DNA from 3 places in the Sphingomonas sp. Leaf5 genome. Region 2 is predicted to be linked to each of the others. Evidence: predicted binding sites of a transcription regulator. Region 2 holds the regulator's gene; each other region holds the start of a gene.

Region 1 (4,210 bases), 170 kb from region 2:
CACCCGCGACGAACAGCCAGCCCGGCCCGCGCGCGCCGAGGTTCAGCGCGACCAGTGCGGCGATGGCATGGGCGAGTTGATACTGGCCACCGGTCTTGAACCAGTCGACCGCCGGTCCCGACGCACCATGGGCACCGAACGCGCCGGCGGCGACCGCCATCGCACCCGACAGGGCGGCGGCAAGGAGGAGAAGGTTCATGGGCGGCTCCGGCGATAATCGTTGGCTTGTTTCGGTCGAGTGTAGCGGAAAAGCCATCGGGGGGCGGACGTAGTTCCTTCGATCGCACCATTGCTCGCAGCGGCTTGGGCTTGCTGTTACGGTGAAAGGGTCGGCGCGCGGCCGAACGCGCCCTTACCCGCGCACGATCCGCAGATAGGCATCCAGCACCGCCTGATTGGCGCGGCCCCATTCATATTCCTTGGCGTCCTCATGGCCCGCCAGTCCCATGCGCCAGCGCATATTGGCATCCTCGCACAGCCGGGCGATGGCATCGGCATAGGCCGGCACGTCGCGCGGCGGCACGAGAAAGCCGGTGCGCCGGTCGTCGACCAGCCCGACCGCACCCGACGCACGCGCGGCAACGACGGGGACCCCCGCCGCCATCGCCTCCAGCGTGACGTTGCCGAACGTCTCGGTGATCGACGGGTTGAAGAACACGTCCATCGACGCGACCGCCCGGCCGAGATCGTCGCCTGCCTGAAACCCCGCGAAGACCGCATGCGGCACGCGTTCGGCGAACCAGTCGCGTGCCGGCCCTTCGCCGATCACGAGGATGCGGTGCTTGACGCCGCGCCGCTGCAATTCGGTGGCGACGTCCGAGAAGACGTCGAGCCCCTTTTCCAGAACCAGCCGCCCGAGAAAGCTGACGGCGACCTCGTCGTCGCCGATGCCGATCGACCGCCGCCAGTCGAAATCGCGCATCGCCGGGTTGAAACGGTGATGATCCACCCCGCGCGACCAGATGCCGACCGGGCTGGTCACGCCCCATTCGTGCAGCAGTTCGGCCATGCCCCGACCGGGCACCATCACCTGATCGGCACGATTGTAGAATCGTTTCGACACGCCGCGCGCAACGGGTTCGAGGAAACCGATGCCGTAATATTGCGGGTAGGTTTCGAAGCGGGTGTGGAGCGAGGCGAGCGTCGCGACCCCCTGTTTCCGGGCCCAGCTGAGCGCGCGATGACCGAGAATGTCGGGGGCCGATACATGGACGATGTTGGGCCGGAACCCTTCGAGGTCGGCGCGGGTCTTCGTGGTCAGCCCGCGCGCCAGCTTATATTCGCCGCGTCCGCCGGGCATGCCATAGGCTGGCACGCTGACCAGATCGCCGGTCGGCGGGAATGCCGGATTGGCGACGGTCGGCGAATAGACGCGAAGCGTGACGTCGCGGTCGAGCAGATGCCGGGCGAGCCGGTTAAGCGCCTGGTTCGCGCCGTCGCGGACATAATTATAGTTTCCGCTGAACATCGCCACGCGGAGTTGGGAAGCCTTCATCCGTGGCCCATAGCGCGCACGCGCGCATCACGCCACCGGAACGCATTGCGGCTGCGGACGGTTGACCGTGCCGACGACAGGAGTGGGCAGATGAGCGACAGCTACAAGACGGGTGCCAAGGTATCATGGTCGTGGGGCAACGGCACCGCCGAGGGCAAGGTCGAGGAACGGTTCGAACGGCGGGTGCAACGGACGATCAAGGGCACGAAGATCACGAAGAACGGGACCAAGGAAAACCCGGCCTATCTGATCGAACAGGAAGACGGGGCCAAGGTGCTGAAGCGCGGCAGCGAACTGGACTGAATTTTCGCCCGGCGGGGGCGATGCGCGGCGTTCGCCCTGCCGGTCACGGGGATGATCGTTGCGATATTCCCCTTTCGTTCCGCTTCTGTTAGGGCGCTGTCATGGCAAAACCCCAGAAGCGCTATGTCTGTCAGCAATGCGGATCGGTCTCGTCCAAATGGGCGGGGCAATGTGGCGATTGCGGCGACTGGAACACGCTGGTCGAGGATGCCGGGGCGGTCGTCACTCCGTTTTCGGCGCGGCATAACCTGCAAAGCGGCGGCCGGCCGATCCTGTTATCCGGCCTCGATAGCGACATCGCGCTACCCGATCGGCTGACGACCGGGATCGCCGAACTCGATCGCGCGCTAGGCGGCGGCTTCGTCGAGGGGTCGGCGACGTTGATCGGCGGCGATCCCGGCATCGGCAAGTCGACCCTGTTGTTGCAGGCCGCGGCGAAGCTGGCGCTGGCGGGCAAGGGCGTCGCCTATGTCTCAGGCGAGGAAGCGGCCGATCAGGTGCGGTTGCGGGCGCGCCGCCTCGGCCTTGGCAACGCGCCGGTGCAACTGGCGGCGGCGACGTCGGTCCGCGATATCCTGACGACGTTCGGCGGGGCGGCGGCACCCGATCTGCTCATCATCGATTCGATCCAGACGATGCACAGCGACCTGATCGAAGGGGCGCCGGGCACGGTCAGCCAGGTGCGGGCATCGTCGGGCGAACTCATCCGCTTCGCCAAGGAACGCGGCACGGCGGTGGTGCTGGTCGGCCATGTGACCAAGGACGGATCGATCGCCGGCCCGCGCGTGCTCGAACATATGGTCGACACGGTGCTGGCGTTCGAAGGCGAACGCAGCCACCAGTATCGCATCCTGCGCGCGGTCAAGAACCGCTTCGGCGGTACCGACGAAATCGGCGTCTTCGCGATGGAAAGCGAAGGGTTGTCCGAAATCTCGAACCCTTCGTCGCTGTTCCTGACCAGCCGTGACGAGAATGTCACCGGCACGGTGGTGTTCCCGGCGCTGGAGGGCACGCGGCCGGTACTGGTCGAGGTGCAGGCGCTGACCGTCCGACTGGCGTCGGGGGCCACGCCGCGCCGCGCCGTGGTCGGTTGGGATTCGGGTCGGCTGGCGATGATCCTCGCCGTGCTGGAGGCGCGGTGCGGTTTGGCGTTCGCGACCGCCGAGGTCTATCTGAACATCGCCGGCGGCTATCGGGTGACCGATCCCGCGGCCGATCTGGCGGTGGCGGCGGCGCTGGTCTCGGCCCTGTCCGAACGGCCGGTGCCGTCGGATGCGATCGTGTTCGGCGAAATCGCGCTGTCGGGCGAGGTACGGCCGGTGGCGCATGGCGCGCTGCGGTTGAAGGAGGCCGGAAAGCTCGGTTTCGGCCGGGCACTGGTACCGTCCTCGCAAAGCGCCGAAGGCGGCGCGGTGAAGCTGTCGGGCTTCAAGGATCTGCCGCGTTTCGTGGATCACATGCTGGGACGGTAAGCGCGTCTCCGCGCGAATTGCGCACGCAGGCGTAGTTTGACCCGCCCCAAATGAAAACGGCCCGGACAGTCGCCTGTCCGGGCCGGATTGCGCAACGCGTACGATGCGATCAGTTGTTGCCGACGACCGGGGTCGAGGCGACGATGCGCGGCTGATCGACGAACAGCGTCCAGAAGGTCGCGATTTCGCCGCGTGGGCCGGCGGTCACCTTGGCGAACGACGCCTTGGCTTCGGCGGCGTTGCCCGAACGGGCCTGCGCGATGCCGATGCGCGTGTTCACTTCGTCGGCATCGACGCCGCCCTTCTGCAGCGCCAGCTGATACAGCTCGATCGCCTTGGCGTTGTTGCCGGTCGCCAGATAGACGTTGCCGGCAGCGGCCGCCGCGCGGCCATTGGCACCCGCCTTGGCACGGGTTTCGAGCACGGTGACCGAACCATCGGCCTTGATCTGGGTCTGGGCGGTCGTCTTGATGCCGTTGAACACCGCTGCCGATGCCGGGATCTTGCCCAGCGCGCGACCTTCGTCGATCAGCGTGACGGTTTCATAGGGCAGGCCGATGTCCTGCGTAACCTGCGTATATTCGCGATAGTCGTTCTGGTCGGCCAGCGACTTGGTATCGCGCATCAGGCGAAGCACGTCGACACGCGCCTGATTGCCGAGCGTCGCACCGTTATTGTCGGCGCGGTCGCGGAACAGGATCAGCACCTTGCGCCAATTCGCCTGCGTCGGATATTCGGTCAGCTGACGACGCGCCCACTGGCCGGCCTCGGCCGAACGCTTCGACTTGTACAGCTGCGAGATCATATAGTCGTACCACTGCGACGGCACCGGCTGACCGGCGGCCTTCTTGGCGGCGATGACCTTTTCCATGTTCTGGACGCCGGCATCGATATTGCCGCCTTGAATCTCGATCTGGGCAAGGCGCAGGTCGAGATCGGG
Region 2 (4,210 bases):
GACGCGGTCGGACTTCCCTCGATCGGGCGGATTCAGGAACATGCACTCTCCGGTCCCACGCTCTGGCGGCGTGATAACGCTACCATGATCGGTATGATATGCCGGTGTCAACGCCGTCGGTCGGACAGGAAGCATTGAGGATGCCCGATGCTGAAATGGTCGGCGTGGATCGCGCTTGCCGGTGCGCTATTGCCGCACCGGCGCGGGCCAAAGATGGCTATGATCTGTGGCTGCGGTACCGGCCCTTGCCGACCGTGCAAACGGGAACCGTTGCGATGCAGCCGACGGGGATCGTGCGCGATGAACGCGACCCGACGTTCGACCTTGCCGCCGCGAAACTGGCGCGCGGGCTGTCGGGACTGACTGGGCGCGCGGTTGCCGACGGGAATGTCACCGATGGCGCGATCGTGATTGGAACGGCCAAGTCCGCGCGGATCGCTGGGCTGGGGTTGCCGTTGCAGTCGCTCGGTCGCGAAGGGTTCGTGCTGCGGTCGGTGGCGATCAAAGGCAAACGGACGACGGTAGTCGCGGCGAACCGTTCGATCGGTGTGCTGTATGGCGCGTCCCGGTTGCTGCGGATCGCGCAGATGACCGGCAGCCTGACCGATGTTTCGGTGACCGATCGGCCGAAGCTCGGCCTGCGATTGCTCAACCATTGGGATACTGTCGAGCGTCGCTAATGCCGGGCGGTCGCTGTGGAGCTGACAGAAATTGCCCGGTTTCGCGGACCCGCACTGCGCCGATTTCGCGCGCGCCAACACGTCGATCGGGATTAACGAGACGGTCCTGAACAACGTCAACGTCAGTGCCGATATCCTGAAGCCCGAATTTCCCGGCGAGATCGCAACGCTGGCTGGCGTTTTTTGCCCATGGGGCATCCGGGTCTATGTCTCGCACGGTTTTCGGCACCGATCGAGATCGGGGGGCTGAAGACAGCCGACCCGCTTGACCCGCAGGTCGCGGTGTGGTGGACGGCGAAGGCCGACGAAATCCATACCCGCATTCCCGATTTCGGCGGGTTCCTGATAAAGGCCAATTCCGAGGGGCAGCCGGGGCCGGGCGATTACCAGCGCAGCCATGCCGATGGCGGGATCGTGATGTGGCGGGCGTTCGTCTATGCCCGCGAAAAGCCCAAGGACCGGGCGCAGCAGGCCCATAGGGAGTTCGCGCCGCTGGACGGCACATTCGCGGACAACGTGATCGTGCAGGTCAAGAACGGGCCGATCGATTTTCAGCCGCGCGAGCCATTCGATCCGCTGTTCGGGGCGATGCCGCGTACGCCGCCGAGGATGGAGGTGCATATCGCCAAGGAATATAGGGGGTCCGCCCCGCACCTCGTCTACCTCGGCACGATGTAGCAGGAGATCCTGCGCAGCGACACCTATCGTCCGCGCAAGGGCGTAACAGTCGCCGATGTCCGTGACCGGCCGGTGCGGCCGTGGGCGCTGACGGAAATCGCGGACGTGTCCAATATCGGCACCGATCGCAACTGGTCGGGATCGCAGTTCGATCAGACGAACTGGTATGCGTTCGGGCGACTGGCGTGGAACCCCCATGGCGACGCGCGTGAGATCGCCCGCGACTGTGGCGATGACTTGGGGTGCCGCCGCAGCGGAGCCGATCGTCCCGATGATGATGCGGTCGCACGAGGCGGTCGTGGATTATATGATGCCGCTGGGGCTGAACCACCTGTTCGCGACCGGGCATCATTATGGGCCGGGGCCATGGGTCGACGATCTGGCGGCGGCGGACTGGAACCCCGTCTATTTCCACGAGGCGGACCGGAACGGTCGCCTATTTCGCCGGGGTGTCGGGTCATCCGCTCCCGGACGGGGTGACGTCGCCGCTGCATCCGCTAAGCTATTACAAGGCGATACGGACGCCTTAAGGATGCCTTTGGCACCGGGGAACGGCAAGTAACGACGATGCTCCGCCCCGCGATCGGCGGTGGGCGGGGCGCCAAAGGTCACGAAAGTCACACTCGCACGGGTTTCACAAGCTGTTGCGAACGGTTCTCAGATGGCACACTCCAAGGAAGGTTCGCTCTCACCCTTTCGCGCTTTCGCCGCTCCTCCCCTCTCCCGCCGGGAGAGGGAAGCGGGCCTCAATAGCGGCGTAGCAGGCCAGCGAGCTTGCCCTGTACGCGCACCTGTTCGGGGCGATAGCGCTGCGGGTCGTAGCTGCGATTGGCCGGGTCGAGACGGATCATGCCCCCTTCGCGACGGAAATATTTGAGCGTCGCCTCGCTATCCTCGATCAGCGCCACGACGATTTCGCCGTCGCGCGCGGTTTCGGTGCGGCGGACCAGCGCATAGTCGCCGTCGAGAATACCCGCCTCGACCATCGAATCACCGGCGACCTCGAGCGCATAGTGATCGCCGGCCCCGAGCAGTGCAGCGGGAACGGGCAACGTCGCCTGACCCTCGATCGCCTCGATCGGGACACCGGCGGCGATGCGACCGTGGAGCGGCAATTCGACGACGTCGTTGGCAGGCTGTGGCGCGGGCCGGGGCGCAGCGGCAGGCTTGGCCGCCACCTTCTTCGCCACGGGACGCTCGGGCATCCGCAGCACTTCGAGTGCGCGGGCGCGGTTGGGCAGGCGACGGATGAACTCGCGTTCCTCCAGCGCCGAGATCAGGCGATGCACGCCCGATTTCGACTTGAGATCGAGCGCCTCCTTCATCTCCTCGAACGAAGGGGAGACGCCGGTCGCGCGCAACCGGTCATCGATGAAGCAGATCAGCTCGTGCTGCTTACGCGTCAACATGGGGTTCTCCGTCGGAACAGACGTGGAACCAATAGGAAACGATTTTCTTGCCGTCAAGCGAGTTGCAGGATTTCCGCCGAGTCGCCTGCATCCGCCGCCGGCGCGTGCGGCGGGCGCACGATCAGGCAGTCGGAGCGGGCGAGCGTCCGCAACATCGAACTGTCCTGAATGGCGGCGGTCGATGCCTGCCCGTCGATCTGCGTCGCCCGTAGGTAATCCTGCCGTGGGCCGTTGGCGGGCAGCGGATGGGCCAGCGTGGCACGCGACGTGCGGGGCAGGGGATCAGCAGCACCGGCCAGCCGCGCAACCAGCGGACGGACGAACAACAGCGCGGTGATGTAGGACGACACCGGATTGCCGGGAAGCCCCAGCACCGCCGCGTCGCGGAGCGATCCCGCCAGCATCGGTTTGCCGGGCCGCAGCGCGATCCGCCAGAAATCGAGCGTCCCGCCCGCCGTCGCCAGTGCTGGCCGGACCAGATCATGATCGCCTACCGACGCGCCGCCGGTGGTGACGAGCAGGTCGCATTCCACGCCGGCAAAAGCATCGACCAGCGCCTCCATCCGGTCGGGCAGGATGCCGAGATCGATGCGCTCGACCGGCAGGTCGGCGAGCAGCCCCGCCAGCATCAGCCCGTTGGTTTCGGGCAACTGGTCGTCGCCGAGCGGCTGTCCCGCGGGGACCAGCTCGTCCCCCGTGGCGGCGATGGCAACGCGGACGCGCCGACCGACCGACAGCGTGCCGTGCCCGGCGACTGCGGCCAGTGCGGCGCGGGCGGGGGTAATGCGCTCGCCCGCCGCGATCAGCAGCTCGCCTTCGCGAAAATCGAGGCCGGCGCGACGGACATTGCCGCCCCGGACCGGCCCTTCGCCCGACAGGTGCAGGCGGTCGCCGTCGCGCGTCGCTTCCTCCTGCACCAGCACGCAATCGGTGCCGGTCGGCATCGCCGCGCCGGTGAAGATACGGGTTGCCTGACCTTCAGCGACGCTGCCGGCGAAGGAAGCCCCGGCGGCGCTTTCGCCGATGACGTCCCACGGGCCGGGCAGATCGTCGAAGCGGATCGCATAGCCGTCCATCGCCGATAGCGGGCGCGCCGGCTGAGTCCGGCGCGCGATGATATCGGTCGCGGCGAACCGGCCGATGGTGTCGGCGATGGGGAGGGTTTCGGCGGCGGTGGCGCGACCGAGCGCGAGGACGCGGCCTTGGGCTTCGGCGACGGGGAGGAGGCGCATGGGTCGGCCTTCATATCGTTAGGAGGGGAGTTTCGTTGCTCCGGACTTGATCCGGAGTTTCGCTTTTGTCGAGCGGCGAGAAGGTGGCGGGAGCCGGGATCAAGTCGGGGCTTTTGCGAACGTACTTATTCCTGCCCTTCCGTACCCCCGCGCAGGCGGGGGCCAGCGCCAGACAGAACAACGGCTTACGCTTGGAACCCTGGACCCCCGC
Region 3 (4,210 bases), on a different contig from region 2:
ATCCCAGGCGCGCACGATCCCCGCGACCGAATGGCGGTCGGCGATGCCGAGCGCGGGCGCGCCGAGCAGCGCGGCCGCCGCGAACAGTTCTTCAGGGGACGAGGCGCCGCGCAGGAAGCTGAAATGGCTGGTGACCTGCAGCTCGACATAGGCGGGCTCGGTCATGGCATTGGCGCCAGTTGGCGAGGTTCTGGCGGGCTGGCGGTCATGCGAACGCGCCGTGCAGGAACCACCGCATCGGCCCGGTCGCCGGGTTCTCGCCATCGCCAAGGCGGAACAGCCAGTAGCGCGCCCCACTGTCGGTCTCGACCTGGTAATAGTCGCGCACCGCAAAGGGCTGATCGGACTCATGGCCGGCAGGGCGCCACCATTCGCCGTGCAGCCGCTCGGGACCGTCGGCCTGGGTCACCTTGAACCGCCGCCGCCGCCAGATGAACATCGCCGGCGGATGGTCGGGCAGCATCGCGGTCACATCGACCGGCTCGGGCGGGTTGAGCATGCGGCAGGGGCGGGGAAGATCACCGTCCCAGGCCCGACCCTTGGGCTCGCCGAGCGCGGGGCCTGCCTCGATCGCGCGTTCGGGCATGGCGCTCGGATAAGGACTGGTGCGGTAGAGCCGCCGCTGCCCGAAGCGGTTGGCGAGCGCATCGACCAGCGCCGCGAGGTCCGGCGCCTTGCCGCGCGGGTCGGTTTGCAGGGAATCGAGCCCCGCGCTCTGCCGCGCCGCCAGCGTTTCGATCAGCGGCGTGACCAATGTCATCGCCTCGATGCCGAGGCCGGGATCGATCGTGTCGATTTTGGCGGCGACGAGCTTGGCGAGATGCTTGGGATCGCGTGACGGCGCCGCAGTGCCGACGCGGATCGCTTGGATATGGCCATCGACCCGGTGGAAATAGCAATCGAGCCGGCGTGCGCCCTTCGCCATCTTGCCGAGCTGCGCGACGACATCGGCGACAAGGTCGCCGATTACCTGGGCAAAGGCCTCTGCGGTGGCGATCGGTTCGAGAAAGGCGCGCCTCGCGCGCGGGCGCTGCTCGGGAAACACCGGCTCAATCGGCTCCGGCACAAACCCCAGCGCCTGGTCGAGCCGGCGATGGAGCTGGCGTCCGAACCGTTTGGCGAGCGGGCCTCTGGGCGTGCCGATCAGCTGCTCGATCCGCTCGAAGCCGAGTTTGCGCAGGCCTTCGACGGTATCGGGCTCCAGTCGCAGCGCCGCGACCGGCAGCAGCGCGATCGCCTTGCGGTGATCGCCGGCCTCGATCGTCACCGGCCGCCCCGCCGGCACATGGCGCGCGACCGCATGCGCGCAGCCGGCCGTATCGGCGGCAGCCAACTGGACGCTCAGTCCGAACGCCGCGAGGCGGCGGTGGAGATCCTTGAGCAAGGCCCGCTCGGTGTCGAACAGCGATGCGCAGCCGGTGATGTCGAGCCACAGGCCGTGCGGCGGATCCGGCGCGACACAGGGCGAATAGCGTTGCCCGGCCCAGAGCGCGAGCCGGCGCAGGCCTTCGAGATCGGCGTCGGGATCGGCTTCGATCACCTCGAGCGGCCCGGCAAAGGCGCGTGCCTTGGTCAGGGTCATGCCCGGGGCCACGCCGAGCTTGCGCGCAGCCTGGTCGACCGCCGCGATCACGCGACGGCCGTGATCGGGGATCGCGGTTACCAGGGGAAGGGGAGCGGCGCCCTCAGGCGGCGATGGACGTGTCTTCTGCCGCAGTCGGTCGGTCGACCAGTGCGGCAGATAGACCGATACGACCCTGCGCATCGCATCCCTCCACGATCCAGGCGGCGGGATTGCTGCCGCGTACGCGCTCGAGTTCGACCCGCCAGCGCGCGCGTCCGAGGCTGGGGATGCCGAGCGGCTCGCTCGGCGACGCCGCGATCCGCCAGCGGGTTACTGCCGCGGTGCCTTCGGGTGCCGCGTCGCGCTTCGATGCCCGCCGGAACACGAAGGCGGTGACGCCCGAAGCTTCGGCGGCCAGCTGCAGGCGCTTCGACGCCGTCGTCGAATAGCGGCCGATCTCGCCGACCACCCCGCCGATGCCGGCATGGCGGAGGCATTCTTCCATCGCCAGCAGGACGTTGGTGTCCGAACCCGCCTCGACATGGATTACCCGGTCGGGATGGAGCCCAGCAAGATGCAGCGCGGGGGCGAACAGGTCGCGCCAGCTCTGGCACCAGAACACCGGCCCCTCGAGCCGCGCCAGCATGCCGGCCAGGAAGATCGTGGCGCTGGCATCGTCGGCAAGCTCAGGACTGCCTGCAATCTCGTGCAGCGCGCCCGCCGCGATCCCGCCGCCGGGCAGGGCGGCGTCGATCAGTGGATCGCCGAACGGAAGATGGGCATGGCGCACACCGACGCCCTCGATCGCGGCAATACGCGCGCGCAGATCTTCGAGGACGTGGTGGTGACGCATAACGGCATAGAGACTCGGATACGGCTGAATCGTTCCCTATCTGTTCTCTCTGTTCCAGCCCGTCAAGCGGGCGGCGCGGCCGGCCTTGTTGATGGATCGGTGGGAAGTCCCGGCGCGGCACGGAATCCGGTGGTCTGTCGCTGACGGAGAAATTTTTGCTGGAGCCGGGCAGGCGCTCCGCGCGAAGAGGGCAGGATGAACCAGGACCCGTTCGCCCTTGAGCGATTCGTCGCGGCGCAGGCGACCAGCTACGAGACTGCGCTCGCCGAAATCCGGCGTGGTGCCAAGCGCAGCCACTGGATGTGGTTCATCTTCCCGCAGAGCGCCGGGCTCGGATCGAGCGCGATGGCACAGCGTTACGCGATCGGCTCACTCGACGAGGCACGGGGCTATCTCGACCATCCCTTGCTCGGGCCGCGCTACCGCGAATGCGTCGCCGCGCTAGAGTATCTGACCGGCACCACCGCCGAAGCCGTGTTCGGCGGCATCGATGCCATCAAGCTGCGCTCATCGCTGACACTGTTCGTCGAGTCAGGGGCCGGGCCATTGATCGAGGCGGCGCTGGCGCGCTGGTGTGGTGGCCCCGACCCAGCGACCTTGGCGATACTCGCGCGCGACGAGAGCGGCGCATAGAAAGTCAGGGCGTATTTATTGCGTCTGATTCGGGTCCAGGTTTTGGCGCGATTGGTAGCTGATAAGACCGGTTTCGTGCCGGCTGGCGCGACCAATCGGCCATTTATCAGGATTTTCTGTGCACCATTTCGCTGCATTTAATGTGGCCAAATTGTCCCGCCGCGCGTAAAGTTAATGCGCCTGCCAAAACAGGCAGGGGGACGAATTTGTGACGCTTGTGATCACCAATTGCACCAATCGTAAGCGCAAGCCGATCCCTCACGCCCTGCACATGTCCGACCTCGCTGCCGCGCCGCTGCCGACCCTGGCTGCGGCTTGGGCCGAACGACTCGAAGCGGCACCGGAGCGCTTCCCGGCTACATCGATCTATGGCGGGCGTGCCTTTCAGGAAGCGGTGACCGTGGCAACCGCGACCAAGGCGAGACTGCTGGTCATTTCTGCCGGGCTCGGTCTCATCGATGCCAGCACCGACGCACCGCCTTACGCCTGTACCGTCCTGGTCGGCGCCGCCGACAGCGTCGCGGGAAAAGTAACGGGACCCTATGGCGCCGCGCATTGGTGGACCGCGTTGCGCGCAGTGTCGCCTTTCGCTCGGCCGTTGGCGGAATTCGTCGCCGGCGAGGATGGGCCGATCCTGGTGGCCTTGTCGGACGCCTATCTCGCCCTGATTGCCGACGAACTCCTCGCTCTGCCACCCGCCAAGCTCGATACCGTGCGCATCTTCACACGGACGCCGAGCGCACGGGTCGCGCCGGGGTTACGGCATCTCATCATGCCTTATGACGATCGTCTCGACGGCCCGGACAGTGACATTCCCGGGACCCGCAGCGACTTTGCCGGACGGGCGTTGCGCCACTTCGTTGCGCTCGGCAGTGCCGGCACCGCCGTTCAGGATGCTGCCGCCGTCGAGACTGCGCTGGCCGCTTGGCGCTTGCCCGCACGCCATGATCGCGCACGGCACGACGATGCCGCACTGCTCGACCTGATGCGCATGCACTGGTTACGCGCTGGCGGCAGTTCCTCGAAACTGCTGCGCATCTTCCGCGATGATCTTGGCATCGCGTGCGAACAATCCCGCTTTGCCGGCCTTGCCCGACAGATCCGTGGAGAACAGGCATGACCGCGCGTGATTGCCTCAAGGTTCGAGCCGTCCGCGCGGA

The links. Region 2 encodes LexA, which represses DNA repair genes until DNA is damaged. Its sites were predicted from a motif close to GTTCCNCNCTTGTTCT; they were not measured.
Region 1: a site for LexA is predicted at 1,864-1,879, ahead of radA (DNA repair protein RadA). Genes of this name have one in related genera too.
Region 3: a site for LexA is predicted at 2,449-2,464, ahead of ASE50_RS14055 (ImuA family protein). Genes of this name have one in related genera too.

The regions. Positions count from the first base shown of each region.
Region 1 is NZ_LMJZ01000020.1:194,129-198,338, forward strand. It holds gene ASE50_RS13425 (DUF423 domain-containing protein) at 1-199, opposite strand, end outside; gene ASE50_RS13430 (glycosyltransferase family 4 protein) at 353-1,495, opposite strand; gene ASE50_RS13435 (DUF2945 domain-containing protein) at 1,586-1,798, shown strand; gene radA (DNA repair protein RadA) at 1,900-3,270, shown strand; gene ASE50_RS13445 (tetratricopeptide repeat protein) at 3,380-4,210, opposite strand, start outside.
Region 2 is NZ_LMJZ01000020.1:24,673-28,882, reverse strand. It holds gene ASE50_RS19270 (alpha-glucuronidase family glycosyl hydrolase) at 99-680, shown strand; partial or broken gene ASE50_RS19260 (hypothetical protein) at 712-1,358, shown strand; partial or broken gene ASE50_RS19755 (hypothetical protein) at 1,431-1,544, shown strand; gene ASE50_RS19255 (hypothetical protein) at 1,591-1,920, shown strand; gene lexA (transcriptional repressor LexA) at 2,105-2,767, opposite strand; gene ASE50_RS12595 (molybdopterin molybdotransferase MoeA) at 2,821-3,999, opposite strand.
Region 3 is NZ_LMJZ01000021.1:115,126-119,335, forward strand. It holds gene ASE50_RS14045 (error-prone DNA polymerase) at 1-165, opposite strand, end outside; gene ASE50_RS14050 (Y-family DNA polymerase) at 206-1,765, opposite strand; gene ASE50_RS14055 (ImuA family protein) at 1,686-2,417, opposite strand; gene ASE50_RS14060 (DUF1810 domain-containing protein) at 2,613-3,050, shown strand; gene ASE50_RS14065 (hypothetical protein) at 3,259-4,170, shown strand; gene dbpB (DGQHR domain-containing protein DpdB) at 4,167-4,210, shown strand, end outside.